Regions from separate parts of the Advenella sp. genome, predicted to be linked through region 2. Evidence: predicted binding sites of a transcription regulator. Region 2 holds the regulator's gene; each other region holds the start of a gene.

Region 1 (3,142 bases), on a different contig from region 2:
CTTGGAGCAGCGGCTGTCGTTGCATGACCATCTGCAGGCTGGCCAGAATCCGCGGGCGCTGCCACGGAACCAACAGGCATGATCAGGCAAATAACTGTTGTCATGGCCACAAAATGCGTCGTGCGAAGGAATAAAAGACGGTTCATTATTGCCCCCCTGCTTGTGCTGTCGTCGCGCTGGCAGCAGCAGCGCCAATATCGTTTCCGAAATAGGCACTGACGCCGTCGATTTCCTCATCTGTCAGTTTGCGTGCCAGATGCGCCATCAGACCATGCGCGTCATCGGCGCGCGCACCCGTTTTCCAGGCCAGCAATTGGTTTTTGATGTACATGGCAGACTGGCCCGCCAAAGCAGGGAACGTGGGCGCAACACCGACGCCGCCCGGACCATGGCACTGCACACAGGCCGGCAGCCCGCGCGACCAGTCACCGCGCTGCGCCAGCCAGGCGCCCATCTTGCCTTTGGGATAGCTGTCCTGCAGTTGCACCGCGTGGGCCGGATCGATTACCGGCTTGAGGGACGCATACCAGACAGCAACGGCCTTTTTTTGCTCGGCGCTCAAGGCCTTGGCAATCGGCTCCATCACGGCCTGCTTGCGCTTGCCTTGGGCAAAATCCACAAGCTGGGCTTCAAGGTACACGGCCGGCAAACCGGCAAGAAAGGGAAACCCTGCAGCTGCCATGCCCTCGCCATTTGCGCCATGGCAGGCCATACAGGGCGCCTGGCCGGGAATGCCTTTGGCTGCAATACTTTTACCCTGCGCGATATCACCGGCAGACGCAATTTCTGTGGGCAGCCAAAGTACGCTACAAGCGCTCACGATTGCTGCAGCGGATATTCCGCTACGCTTTTTTCGATTTCTGTTCATCTTCTACTCCTAACCATAATGCTACTGCATTCATATATCTATTACTTATTAGTATATATTTTTTAGTAATTTTATAGAATCGACTGGTCGGGGTAAAGCAGGCATGTCCAGGTATCACAAATTCAAACGGACCATCACGGCGCATTGACGCACCGACATCATGCATCGACGACCGCCTTTGGTATCGAACGCACCAATATCGAATCAACACAAGCCAATTCAAATCACCATTCATGAATGGTAACGCCTTGCGCACCTTTTTATTCCCGTTGATGCTCCCTCGATGTGCTGTCCCACTGCTCCCTTAATGCGTCTACCTGCCGTGGCGCGCAAGCGGGTAAGGCTAGCTCCCGCTTGAGTTGCTCGACCCGCCGCAGCAACGAGATCTGTTTGCTGGCACGACTATTGCTTTAGCTCTATCGCTACTCACACATGCAATTTGCCTTTACTCATCCCGGAGCTGATAAATGAAACGTCGCAATGTTCTTAAAACCATGGTGTGCAGTCTTGCACTTGCATTTGGCTCTGGCGCGCTCAGCAGCAGTTGGGCCCAGGGTCAGATTGATCCATCCAAACCGCCGATCAAGATCGGCATACTGCATTCGCTGTCCGGCACGATGGCTATTTCCGAAACTGTGCTGAAAAATGTCGCGCTAATGCAAATCGACGCGATCAACAAGGAAGGCGGCATTCTTGGTCGCAAGGTAGAGGCCGTCATCGTGGACCCCGCTTCCAACTGGCCGCTGTTCGCAGAAAAAGCGCGTGAATTGCTCAGCCAGGAAAAAGTAGCAGCGGTTTTCGGTTGCTGGACATCGGTCTCGCGCAAATCGGTGCTGCCGGTCTTTGAAGAACTGAACGGCCTATTGTTCTACCCGGTTCAATATGAAGGCGAAGAAATGTCGCGCAATATTTTCTATACCGGCGCGGCGCCTAACCAACAGGCCATTCCTGCCGTTGAATATTTGATGAGCGAAGAAGGCGGCGGCTACAAGCGATTTTTCCTGCTCGGGACAGACTACGTCTATCCGCGCACCACCAATAAAATTCTGCGTGGTTTCCTGCATAGCAAGGGCGTTGCCGATAGTGACATACAGGAAGTCTACACTCCCTTCGGTCATAGCGATTACCAGACCATCGTGAACGATATCAAACGTTTTGCTGCGGGCGGAAAAGCCGCGGTCATCTCCACCATCAATGGCGACTCCAATGTGCCGTTCTATAAGGAACTCGGTAACGCCGGCGTCAAGGCAATAGATACGCCCGTCATCGCATTCTCCGTGGGCGAAGAGGAGCTGCGCGGCATCGACACCAAGCCGTTGGTTGGTCATTTGGCAGCGTGGAATTACTTTATGTCCGTGGACAATCCAGCCAATTCGGCCTTCAAAAAACAATGGGCGGATTACGCCGCTGCGCAAAAGCTGCCTGGCGCAGACAAACCGCTGACCAACGACCCCATGGAAGCGACCGTTGTCGGGTTGAAAATGTGGAAAGCTGCCGTTGAAAAAGCGGGCAAGACTGACGTGGATGCCGTTCGCGCGGCCATGATCGGTCAGAAAGTGTCAGCGCCGGACGGCTTCGAAATTCAAATGGGCAGCAACCATCATTTATACAAACCTGTCATGGTCGGTGAAATCCGTCCTGACGGGCAATTCGACATTGTCTGGCAAACAGAAAAACCCGTGCGCGCCCAGCCATGGAGCCCGTTCATTGCCGGCAATGAAAAAAAACCCGATGAAGTGAAATAAATGCGAACAATGACCCGGCCCGGCGGGCCGGTCATGCAACCGACAGCAAAAAATGGAAAGATCCGCATGAAACTCACCCCTTGCCTCGTTAAGGATTGGATTGGAAAACTGGCCATGATTGTCGGCGTTCTGCTTATGTCTGTAACGCCAGCCCATGCGAGCACGCTGACACCGGCCGATCTGAACGTGCTTGTTTCCGGCAGCTATGGGGAGCGCAAAGAGGCCATAGAAAAACTGGTGAACGCCGATCCTGCGGTCGCCCGTCCGCTACTGCAAAGCTTATCGCAAGGCACTGTGTTGGGCCTGCCCGATGGACGGCTCGTGATCAAGTCCGATCAAGGCTACACAGACCCCTTAACCGGTGAAAGCATCGCGCCTCCAACGGCGCCGACCCGTCAACCGATACTGAACAATGCACTGCGCCGACTGATCCAGAATGCGCTGGCCTCGATGAGTCTGTTCTCCCAGGACAAGACAATCCGCCGAATGGCCATTGAAAATATGCTGCGTCGCCCGGACAGCCTGTCGG
Region 2 (3,142 bases):
AGATTGAACTCAAGCGGGCGTTGTCGATGCCATTGGCTTTGACCATGCGTCCAAACCGGATGCGCCAAATGATTGATCATGCAGCGACCAGTATTGGCTCCGAGGTTAGTCCGGTTCTAAGCACAAATTCGACCCATTTGATCAATATGCTCATGCGTCAGAATAAGGTTTATTCGATACGGCCCTACCTGGGTGGCGCCCCCGCCGTAGTAAATGGAATCACTTATATCCGGCTTTGCTCTCCGGAAGTCAGCCGTAGCATCAATATAGTATGGAGCACTGCCTACCCTGTGACTCGAACGACTGAGGCAGCACGCACTCTTCTTTGTGAGCTGATGGCGGGGTTGAGTTAAACCCAAGGAATCCACCCCCGAGATTGAATGTGCAACTTTTGCGCTGTAGCTATAATATCCTCGTTCAGTTCTATGGGATGGCCAAATTGTCTGCCAACCGCGGCGCACAAATCAGGATCGATCCGGGTGATATTGCGAAAGTGATAACGCAGTTGAATGTTGGGAACGTGGCACTGCAAGCGTGAGGTTGAAAATGCGCTGAGGCAGAGAAACCAGGCGCCGGTCCGCAAATGGTGATTTAGGACTAATTATTTGCCGCTTATCATTGGCGAATTATTATTTGCGGCTTATGATTTTGAGCATTATTGGTAGCAATGATTTTTGAAGGCGTGAACCTTGTGGCATGGTGACTTGTGCTTTGCAACGCCAGCCGATCAGGCGGCCGAACGCCAGAGCACCACAGATTCTGTTGCCAGCGCGTCACATTTGTCTTTGCCGCAATGGTCATTGGCGCCATCATGAGCAACAGGCGCACCGGTACAGGCTGCGCGCTCCAGATAGCTACAGGCCATTTGTGCGCAGCACCCGCAATTGGTGGCGACGCCCAGTTCTCGTTGCAGGTCACTCAGCGTGCTGGCGCCCTGGGAAATAGCGCTGACAACGGCGTCTTCGGTGACGGCATTACAAATGCAAATATACATGAGAGTTATTATCATCCAAGGCAAAAAAAGTTGCAAGCGCCTTGCCGGGTTTGATGAAAATGTCCAACAATTCCGTTCTTTCAGGGTGTTACCGCAATTTTTTGAGATTTATGGGGCATGGCACGTACGGCGCTGCCACCGCCAGTGCACGGGTCTATGGGTGCGTGCAACCAGGGCGCCAAGGCGGTGCGCCGGCAGGGCACGCAAGAGGTTGCCAGCCAAACCTGATCACCGTCTTCTACGGCCGCAGCAGGAGGCCGCGTCTCCTTGCGTGTCCCTATTCCTGATTAAGACTGGCCCGCGCCTTGCGCAGCGATGCCGATGGAATGCCCAGGACTTCGCGGTATTTGGCCACCGTGCGGCGCGCGATGGTAATGCCCTCCTGAGCCAGCAGGTCGGTCAGGCGACTGTCCGATAGCGGCTTGCCCTCTGGCTCGGCCTGAATGTAATTGCGAATGCGGATCTGCACCGCTGTTGCCGATGCATTTTCGCCACTGTCTGTCGCCACGCCGGAGCCAAAAAACCGTTTCAGCTCAAATACCCCATGCGGCGTCGCGATAAACTTCTGCGTCGTGGCCCGGGAGATGGTTGATTCATGCATCCCCACTGCATCGGCCACATCTCGCAGGGTCAAAGGCTGCAGGCGCGCCATGCCGTACTCCAGAAAGTCGCGCTGCTTGTCCATAATGGCACGCGAGACGTCCAGAATCGTCGTAAAGCGCTGACTGACCTGGCGCATAAAACCCTTGGCCGCGGCCAGTTGCTCGCTCATTGCCGAGCCAGCCTCTTTGCCCAGACGACGAATCATGCTTTCGTATCCTTCGCTGATACGTAGCGATGGCATGACCGCCTGATTGATGGTCAGGACCCACTCCCCTTTTATCTTGCGCACCAGAACATCGGGCACGGCATAATCGGCCGTGGGCGTGCTAAATTGCTTGCCAGGCCGCGGATCCAGTTGCCGGATCAGGGCATGAGCCTGTCGAATCCGGTCAATATCGGCGCCGGTAACGGAACGCAGTTGCGCCATATCGGCACGTCCAAGCGCCTCCAGCCCGTGCTCGCAAATAAGGCGGGCGCAAGCCAGTACCTCGGGCTCTGGCGGGTTGGCCAGAGAAGAAACATCCAATTGCAGCAGCAGGCATTCAGAAAGCGTACGCGCGCCCACCCCGGGCGGATCACACGACTGCAGCAGGCGCAAGGCAACCGCCAGGTCGTCTTCGCTGACATCGGCCTCTTCCGAAAACAACGTTGCTATTTCCTGCAGGCTGGACATCAGATACCCGTTATCGTCCAGTTCCTCGATCAGGTAGTCGGCCAGACTGACATCCCGCTCCGATGCGTGGGTAAGCCGCAACTGCTCCCGCAGATGCTCGGAAAGCGACAGCCCTACCGCTGTTTCGGGTTGAAAATACTCGTCATCTCGCGATTTCTGACCCGGCTGCGAGGTCCAGTCCTGTTGTAAAAGCTCGGCATCATTTTCGCTTGTATTTGTACTATCTTCGGATATTTGGTTATTATCGACAAGTTCAAGCATGGGGTTGTCCTGCAACACCTGTGCCAGTTCTGTCTGGAGATCCAGCGCAGAACACTGCAACAAGCGCAAGGATTGTTGCAGTTGCGGGGTCAGCACCAACTGCTGGCCAGTTCGAAGTTCTAACGCATGACGCATATCGATTTGGAATACCTATGAAATACAGTAATGCCGCGGTTCAGCAAAATGATGCCAGATTGGTAAGCAAAACGCTGCTTAAACTGGCTACCCCAAGGATTATAATGCGTGCCGTCGTGATTATTGTCACAATCGTGATTTGGCTGTGGGTTGCCGCAAGTATCCTTGAGTTCGGTGCCGCCCAAGACTACGTTTTTCTGAACAAGTTTAACGTACAACTGGTCTCTTTTTTACAGAGTATCAATACCTACCTGTGGTGGGCAGTAGTGCTGCTAGGCACCCTGATCGTCTACTTCTTCCTGAGTGCCTGGTATAGCGGAAGCGTTGAGCGCGCTGCATACAAGACCGTGCCCGCAGATACGGCAGCCCAATTGATTGGCAGCCTCTCTCCGGAAGGCCGGGACGTGCTCGGCTGGGTCTGGCGTGACCGCAGCGAACCCATCAATATCGGTAACCTGAAAACCACCAAGGATGAA
Region 3 (3,142 bases), on a different contig from region 2:
GCAGTCAAGCGAACCCGGCCACCATGACCAACACCAGCAGACCCGGTATCTACGGCCTCGTACATGCGGCCACAAATGCGGCCTCATATGAGGCCTCATACCACCCGACGGATGACCTGACAGATGATCTGATGATACCCGGGCCAGCATGAAGCGCTGGCCGCCTTTGTCGTGGGCAGCACCCTGGAGCGCTGCAATTTACTTTGTGGGTTTAGTCGACAACCGGGCCGGTATGGGCGCTTGTGGAAGACGGTGTTGTAATGCCTGCCTTGTCCTCCAGCAGACGAACCCGGGACTCCAGTTCGAACAGACGTTCGCGCAATTTTGCCGACAAGGCAACCTGCACATCAAATTCTTCTCGAGTAACCAGATCCAGCCGGGAAAATCCCTGGGCCATGAATGCCTTCACATTCTTTTCTATATCTGCCGCCGGGCTGTTCTTGATCAATTCCTGAATATTCTTCTGAAAATCTTCAAATAACTGATTCGATTTCATGATTGTGATTCCTGTATGCATACGGGCACCAGTGCCGCGTTCTGTTCTTCATATTGTACACATTTGCCATTGCAAACTTTGTACTGCACAGACTGAAAGCGACGTTCTACGTCCAATACACAACACAGTACGATAAAGCACAGCGCGGCGCATCGCGACAAGACATGGCCACAGTACAGTACCCAGCATAGCCCAGGCCGACGGGTGCAGACGGGCACGCTCAGGCTACGCACCCGCCACGCTTTAGCACCATCCGCACAACACATCCGCGCATGGTCCGCCCCAAAGCATCAACCCGCCTTTCGGCGGGTTGATGTAAGCAATGACTTATTGTGGTTTTGACTCAGTGTCCGGTTCGGTCGGCGCAGCAGGTGCACTCTCGGCTGGTGCAGTTTCAGTTGGCGTGGTCGTAGACGCGTCGCCCGCCGGTTGGGTAGCTCCGGATGTTTTCTCTTTTACCGCTTCCATGGCATCAGAGGCCGCCTGTTTGGCTGACTCCGCAGCTTCTTTGGCAGATTCCATAGCCGTGTCGGCATAATCCTTGGCTGCATCAGCAGCGTTTGAACCAGCCTCTTTGGCCGACTCAAGGGCGCTGCTGGCCGCTTCCTTGGCAGATTCCATCGCGTTGCCGGAGGCTTCGCCCGCTTTATCTGCTGCGTCCTGGGTGGCATCGGCAGCTTGGTTGGCAGACTCCGAGGCGGCTTCAGTTGCTTTATCGGCTGCAATCTTCGCTTCTTCGGCTGCCTTGTCTGCCGCCTGCTTGGCCTGATCCACGGCCGAGTCGGTTGCAGCAGGGGCCTGCGTGGTCTGGTCAGTGTCAGAACTATTATCACAACCAGCAATAAAAGCAGCGGCGGACAACATGGCTACAAGACTGAGTTTGGATACGTTCTTCAAGGCTTCACCTCTTTAATTGAAAATAGAATTTGTTTCACGATTTTACTGTAATTTCACGACCCGCATAAGCTGAATGTCTTCTGAATTGTCGCTAATCATTCCTCTTGGTTACAAATCATGCACTAAGACAATGAATGGCAGCACCGACCCAGGCGCATTTTGCAAGCTAAGCAAACAACACCGCGCTTAACGCACCAATATCGAGCACACGCTTATGGCCACACGCATTTATGCATCATTAGCGTGCCCCAACATGCGCCTGCACGGCAGCGAAAACTGGCACAACTATTGCTTTTAAGAGGCCATGGACAATCGGTCCTTAAAGACAAATGTTATTTCTGGGAGAACATTGTGAAACTGATCACAGCCATTATCAAGCCATTCAAACTGGATGAGGTCCGTGCTGGCCTGGCCGAAATCGGAATTCAGGGGCTGACGATTACAGAAGTCAAGGGTTTTGGCCGGCAGAAGGGTCATACAGAACTATACCGTGGCGCAGAGTATGTCGTGGACTTCCTGCCCAAAATAAAGCTGGAGACAGCCGTCGCCGACGAGCAGGTGGAACAGGCAATTGAAACCATCTGCCAGTCAGGCACCACCGGCAAAATCGGTGACGGAAAAATTTTCGTGACTGACCTGGAACAAGTCATCCGGATTCGCACCGGCGAAACCGGCAATGCGGCGCTGTAAGCCCGTCGCTCCCTATCACCTGTATTGAAAGGAAATTGAAAATGCAAAGCGCCGATTTAGTCTGGGTAAGCGTGTCCACCATTCTCGTGCTGTTTATGGTTGTTCCCGGTCTTGCCATGTTTTACGGTGGCCTGGTTCGCAGCAAGAACATTCTCTCGCTGATGAGCCAGGTCCTGGTTACCTTCGCCCTGGTCACGATTCTGTGGTTTGCCTATGGCTACTCCCTTGCCTTTTCAGGTGGGAACGCGCTCTTTGGCGACCTGTCCAAGGCCTTCCTGTCCGGCGTGATTGATCTGCCCGCAGACTCCTATGCACTGGCGGGCACCATTCCCGAACTAACGTTCGTTGCCTTCCAGGCCACCTTCGCCGGCATCACCTGCGCCCTGATCGTGGGCGGCTTTGCCGAACGCATCAAGTTCTCCGCCGTGCTTATTTTCATGGCAATATGGTTCACATTTTCCTACATCCCTGTGGCCCATATGATCTGGGCCGAGAAAGGCCTGCTATTTGGCGATGCGCTGGATTTTGCCGGTGGTACCGTAGTTCATATCAACGCCGGTGTGGCCGCGCTCGTGGCCGCCTATGTCGTGGGACCACGTATCGGTTATGGCAAGGAAGCCATGCAGCCACATAACCTGCCCATGACCATGATCGGTGCAGCGATGCTGTGGGTGGGTTGGTTCGGCTTCAACGGTGGCTCATCACTGGCCGCCAACAACCAGGCAGCGCTGGCGGTGTTCAATACACTGCTTGCCACGGCTGCTGCCATCGTCGTGTGGGTCCTGGTCGAGTGGAAATTCAAGGGCCAGCCGTCCCTGCTGGGCGGCGCCTCTGGTGCCGTAGCCGGCCTGGTGGGCGTAACGCCTGCCGCCGGTCTGGTGGATCCCATGGGCGCGCTGATTATCGGCGCCGTCACCAGCTTGTTCTGCGTCTGGGGCGTAAATGGCTTAAAACGCTTGCTTAAGGCCGATGACTCGCTAGACGTATTTGGCATACATGGCGTAGGTGGTATTGTCGGCGGCATCTTGACTGGGCTGTTCAACGCCAAAGCAATGGGTG
Region 4 (3,142 bases), on a different contig from region 2:
TAAATCCGAGGTGATCGCGCAGCGCCCAAAGAATGGGCGTGTCATCCGGCAGATCAACATCATGCTTCGAACCGTTAATTTCAAGTGTAATCATTGCAGCTATCCTTTCCGTTCGTTGCTAAACAAAACCATCATCGTAAAGCCCCATCATTAACGTGCTGTCGCACCCGACGCAGGCAAACCAGACTCGCTTTACTGTATTCAGTATAGCAATCTTATCGGGATTGTGATCAACTTCCTGATAACCACATTTGTCCTAACGTTTTGCGCCAGTATGATCTGGCCGCCCGCTATGGCCAAGCAGCGCAGATGACAATGCTAAGTTGTCTTTGACGCAGAAATAAAAATGAAATACAAATGCAACAGAAACGCAAACCGGCGCATATTTGCAGTCATAAGGCCTGCACCGGTCAGTTGGCTGGACCGCCAGATGCGGTCCGACACGCACAGCGATCAGAAAAAACCCAGCGCCTTGGGGCTGTAGCTCACCAGCAGGCATTTTGTCTGCTGGTAATTGGACAGCGCCATTTTGTGATTTTCCCGCCCGATGCCCGACTGTTTATAACCACCGAATGCAGCATGAGCCGGATACAGGTGATAGCAATTGGTCCAAACCCGGCCTGCCTCAATACCCCGTCCCATGCGATAGGCGCGGGAACCATCCCGGGTCCATACGCCTGCGCCCAGACCATAATAGGTGTCATTGGCAATGGCCAGTGCTTCTTCTTCATCCCGGAACGTCGTAACAGAGGCGACCGGCCCGAAAATTTCTTCCTGGAATATGCGCATATCATTCTTGCCGGAAAGCATGGTGGGTGTCACGTAATACCCCTCCTCCAGACTCTGCACACGATTGCGCTCGCCACCGGTCAGGCACGCTGCGCCCTCATCACGACCAATATCAATATAGCCCAGGATCTTGTCCATCTGCGCCTGCGACGCCTGAGCGCCCACCATGGTATTCATATCCAGCGGGTTGCCGGTCTTGATCTTTTGCACGCGGTTAATGGCCTTCTCGATGAACTGATCGTATATGGACTCCTGGATGAGGATGCGTGAAGGGCATGTGCACACTTCGCCCTGGTTGAGCGCAAACATCGAAAGCCCTTCAAGCGCCTTGTCAAAAAAGTCGTCTGACTGATCCATGACATCGGCAAAAAATACATTCGGGCTCTTGCCACCAAGCTCAACGGTGGACGGAATCAAGTTGTCGGCAGCCGCATGCAGGATATGCTTGCCTGTGGCGGTCGAGCCGGTAAAGGCAATTTTGGCGATACGCTTGTTGGTAGCCAGCGCATTGCCCGCTTCCTTGCCATAGCCATTGACAATATTGATCACACCGGGAGGGAACAGATCACCAATAATTTCCATGAGCACCAGGATCGAAGCGGGTGTCTGCTCGGCCGGCTTGAGCACCACGCAGCACCCTGCTGCCAGTGACGGCGCCAGTTTCCAGATCGCCATCAGGATCGGAAAATTCCATGGAATGATCTGCCCCACCACACCGAGTGGCTCGTGAAAATGATAGGCCACCGTTGTATTGTCGATTTCGGAAATACCCCCTTCCTGCGCCCGGATGCATCCGGCAAAATAGCGCAAATGGTCCACTGCCAGCGGCAGATCGGCAGCCATCGTTTCACGCAGGGGCTTGCCATTGTCAATGGTTTCAGCTACCGCCAGCACTTTCAGATTCTGCTCCATGCGATCGGCCATTTTCAGCAGCAGGTTAGCTCTGTCGGTCGTCGAGGTCTGCCCCCAGGCACGGCGTGCCGCATGCGCAGCGTCCACGGCCCGCTCGATATCGTCGGCGCCGGACCTGGGGACTTCGCAAAACACCTGACCATTGACCGGAGAAATATTCTCAAAGTATTCGCCCGAGACCGGTTCCACCCATTTGCCGCCAATATAGTTGCCGTACTTGGTCTTGTAGGGGTAATCGGTGTCAATACCAAATTGCTTCAAATCGGATAGATTCATGTCTTATCTCCAGATATTCATTTTTAAAATGGCGCGCAGCCATAGCCTCGCGCTGCTATCGTTCTAGAGCAAAGTTCATGCCATCTCGCTAGCAAGGAGCAAAACAGGGTTTTGGAGTAGAATAGTTTTGACGCATCGCGCGCGGCACGCACAACATAGCAAGAAGGTGTCGCGAATCACGACAGCAGGCAGGCAACACAAGCAACAACTGTCTGTTTTTGCAACACATCAGGAGACTACGATGTTGCATCACTCGCTGAACTCCGCCGGTACCGTACAGCCGAATGCGCTAATTCAGCGTTCCTGGGAGCGCTGTGAAAAGCAGGCGGATACGCTGGCAAACGAACCGATTCTGCTGGACCGGGCAGACCTTGATACCCGCCTGGATCAATACGCCAGCCTGTTACAGACTGCCGCGCCGCACATCGCCACGGCCAGTGGCATCGCGGCGCAGGCGCAGGGCATACTGTTGCTCTCGGATGCCAGCGGCGTCATCCTGCACGCCACCGGCAATAGCGCCTTTCTGCATAAGGCTGACCAGGTGACCCTGCGGCCCGGCGCCAGCTGGGCCGAAGGCCATCGCGGCACCAATGCCATCGGCACCGCCCTGATCGAAAACGGCTTTACCCGAGTCATCGGCCGGGAGCACTTTTTGCCCTGCAACCGTATTCTCAGTTGCCATGCTGCGCCTATCCGCTCGCCACGCGGAGAAATCCTGGGCGTTCTGGATATTTCCGGCGATGCCCGTACACTGCCGGACTACACCGGCGATCTGGTCCGAATCACGGCACGCCAGATCGGCAACCAGATCCTGGATCTTGCCGGCACGCACATTGCCCGACTGCAGTTTCAGCGGCACGCAGGGCCGCTGAACGCGGCGCAATGCGGCACGCTGCTGATTGCCGATCAGCAGATTGTGGGCGCCAATGAAACAGCAGCTGAACTGCTTGATGTCCCGCTTATTACATTACTGGACGAACCCGTCGATAAATGGCTGCCCGCCTGGAAACAACTACAGTCGCAACCGAAGCGCAGCTTTTGCGCCGATGGCACTGCGCTGTATGCAACCTTGCAGTTTGAGCGGATCGGCGTTGCCGGCAGCGCCCCTTCACAAGCGTTGCACGGCGAAGGGGCGACGTCGATACCACCGCAAGTGAAAAACCGC

The links. The regulator sigma-54, encoded in region 2, starts transcription at its own class of promoters, with help from an activator protein. The targets are predictions, from matches to a motif close to TGGCANGNAANCTGCTTT.
Region 1: the regulator sigma-54 is predicted to act here: its motif matches at 1,263-1,280, upstream of urtA (urea ABC transporter substrate-binding protein).
Region 3: the regulator sigma-54 is predicted to act here: its motif matches at 1,671-1,688, upstream of glnK (P-II family nitrogen regulator).
Region 4: the regulator sigma-54 is predicted to act here: its motif matches at 2,043-2,060, upstream of exaC (acetaldehyde dehydrogenase ExaC).

What each region holds. Positions count from the first base shown of each region.
Region 1 covers NZ_JBQEAU010000004.1:43,976-47,117, reverse strand. The annotation lists gene ACTIKR_RS01435 (c-type cytochrome) at 1-80, opposite strand, end outside; gene ACTIKR_RS01430 (c-type cytochrome) at 146-868, opposite strand; gene urtA (urea ABC transporter substrate-binding protein) at 1,336-2,613, shown strand; gene urtB (urea ABC transporter permease subunit UrtB) at 2,680-3,142, shown strand, end outside.
Region 2 covers NZ_JBQEAU010000001.1:45,687-48,828, reverse strand. The annotation lists gene ACTIKR_RS00205 (LysR family transcriptional regulator) at 1-353, shown strand, start outside; gene ACTIKR_RS00200 ((2Fe-2S)-binding protein) at 728-994, opposite strand; gene rpoN (RNA polymerase factor sigma-54) at 1,272-2,666, opposite strand; gene ACTIKR_RS00190 (hypothetical protein) at 2,684-3,142, shown strand, end outside.
Region 3 covers NZ_JBQEAU010000004.1:63,660-66,801, reverse strand. The annotation lists gene ACTIKR_RS01520 (accessory factor UbiK family protein) at 212-496, opposite strand; gene ACTIKR_RS01515 (hypothetical protein) at 824-1,393, opposite strand; gene glnK (P-II family nitrogen regulator) at 1,745-2,083, shown strand; gene ACTIKR_RS01505 (ammonium transporter) at 2,125-3,142, shown strand, end outside.
Region 4 covers NZ_JBQEAU010000002.1:47,951-51,092, reverse strand. The annotation lists gene ACTIKR_RS00685 ((2Fe-2S)-binding protein) at 1-94, opposite strand, end outside; gene exaC (acetaldehyde dehydrogenase ExaC) at 454-1,977, opposite strand; gene ACTIKR_RS00675 (sigma-54-dependent Fis family transcriptional regulator) at 2,219-3,142, shown strand, end outside.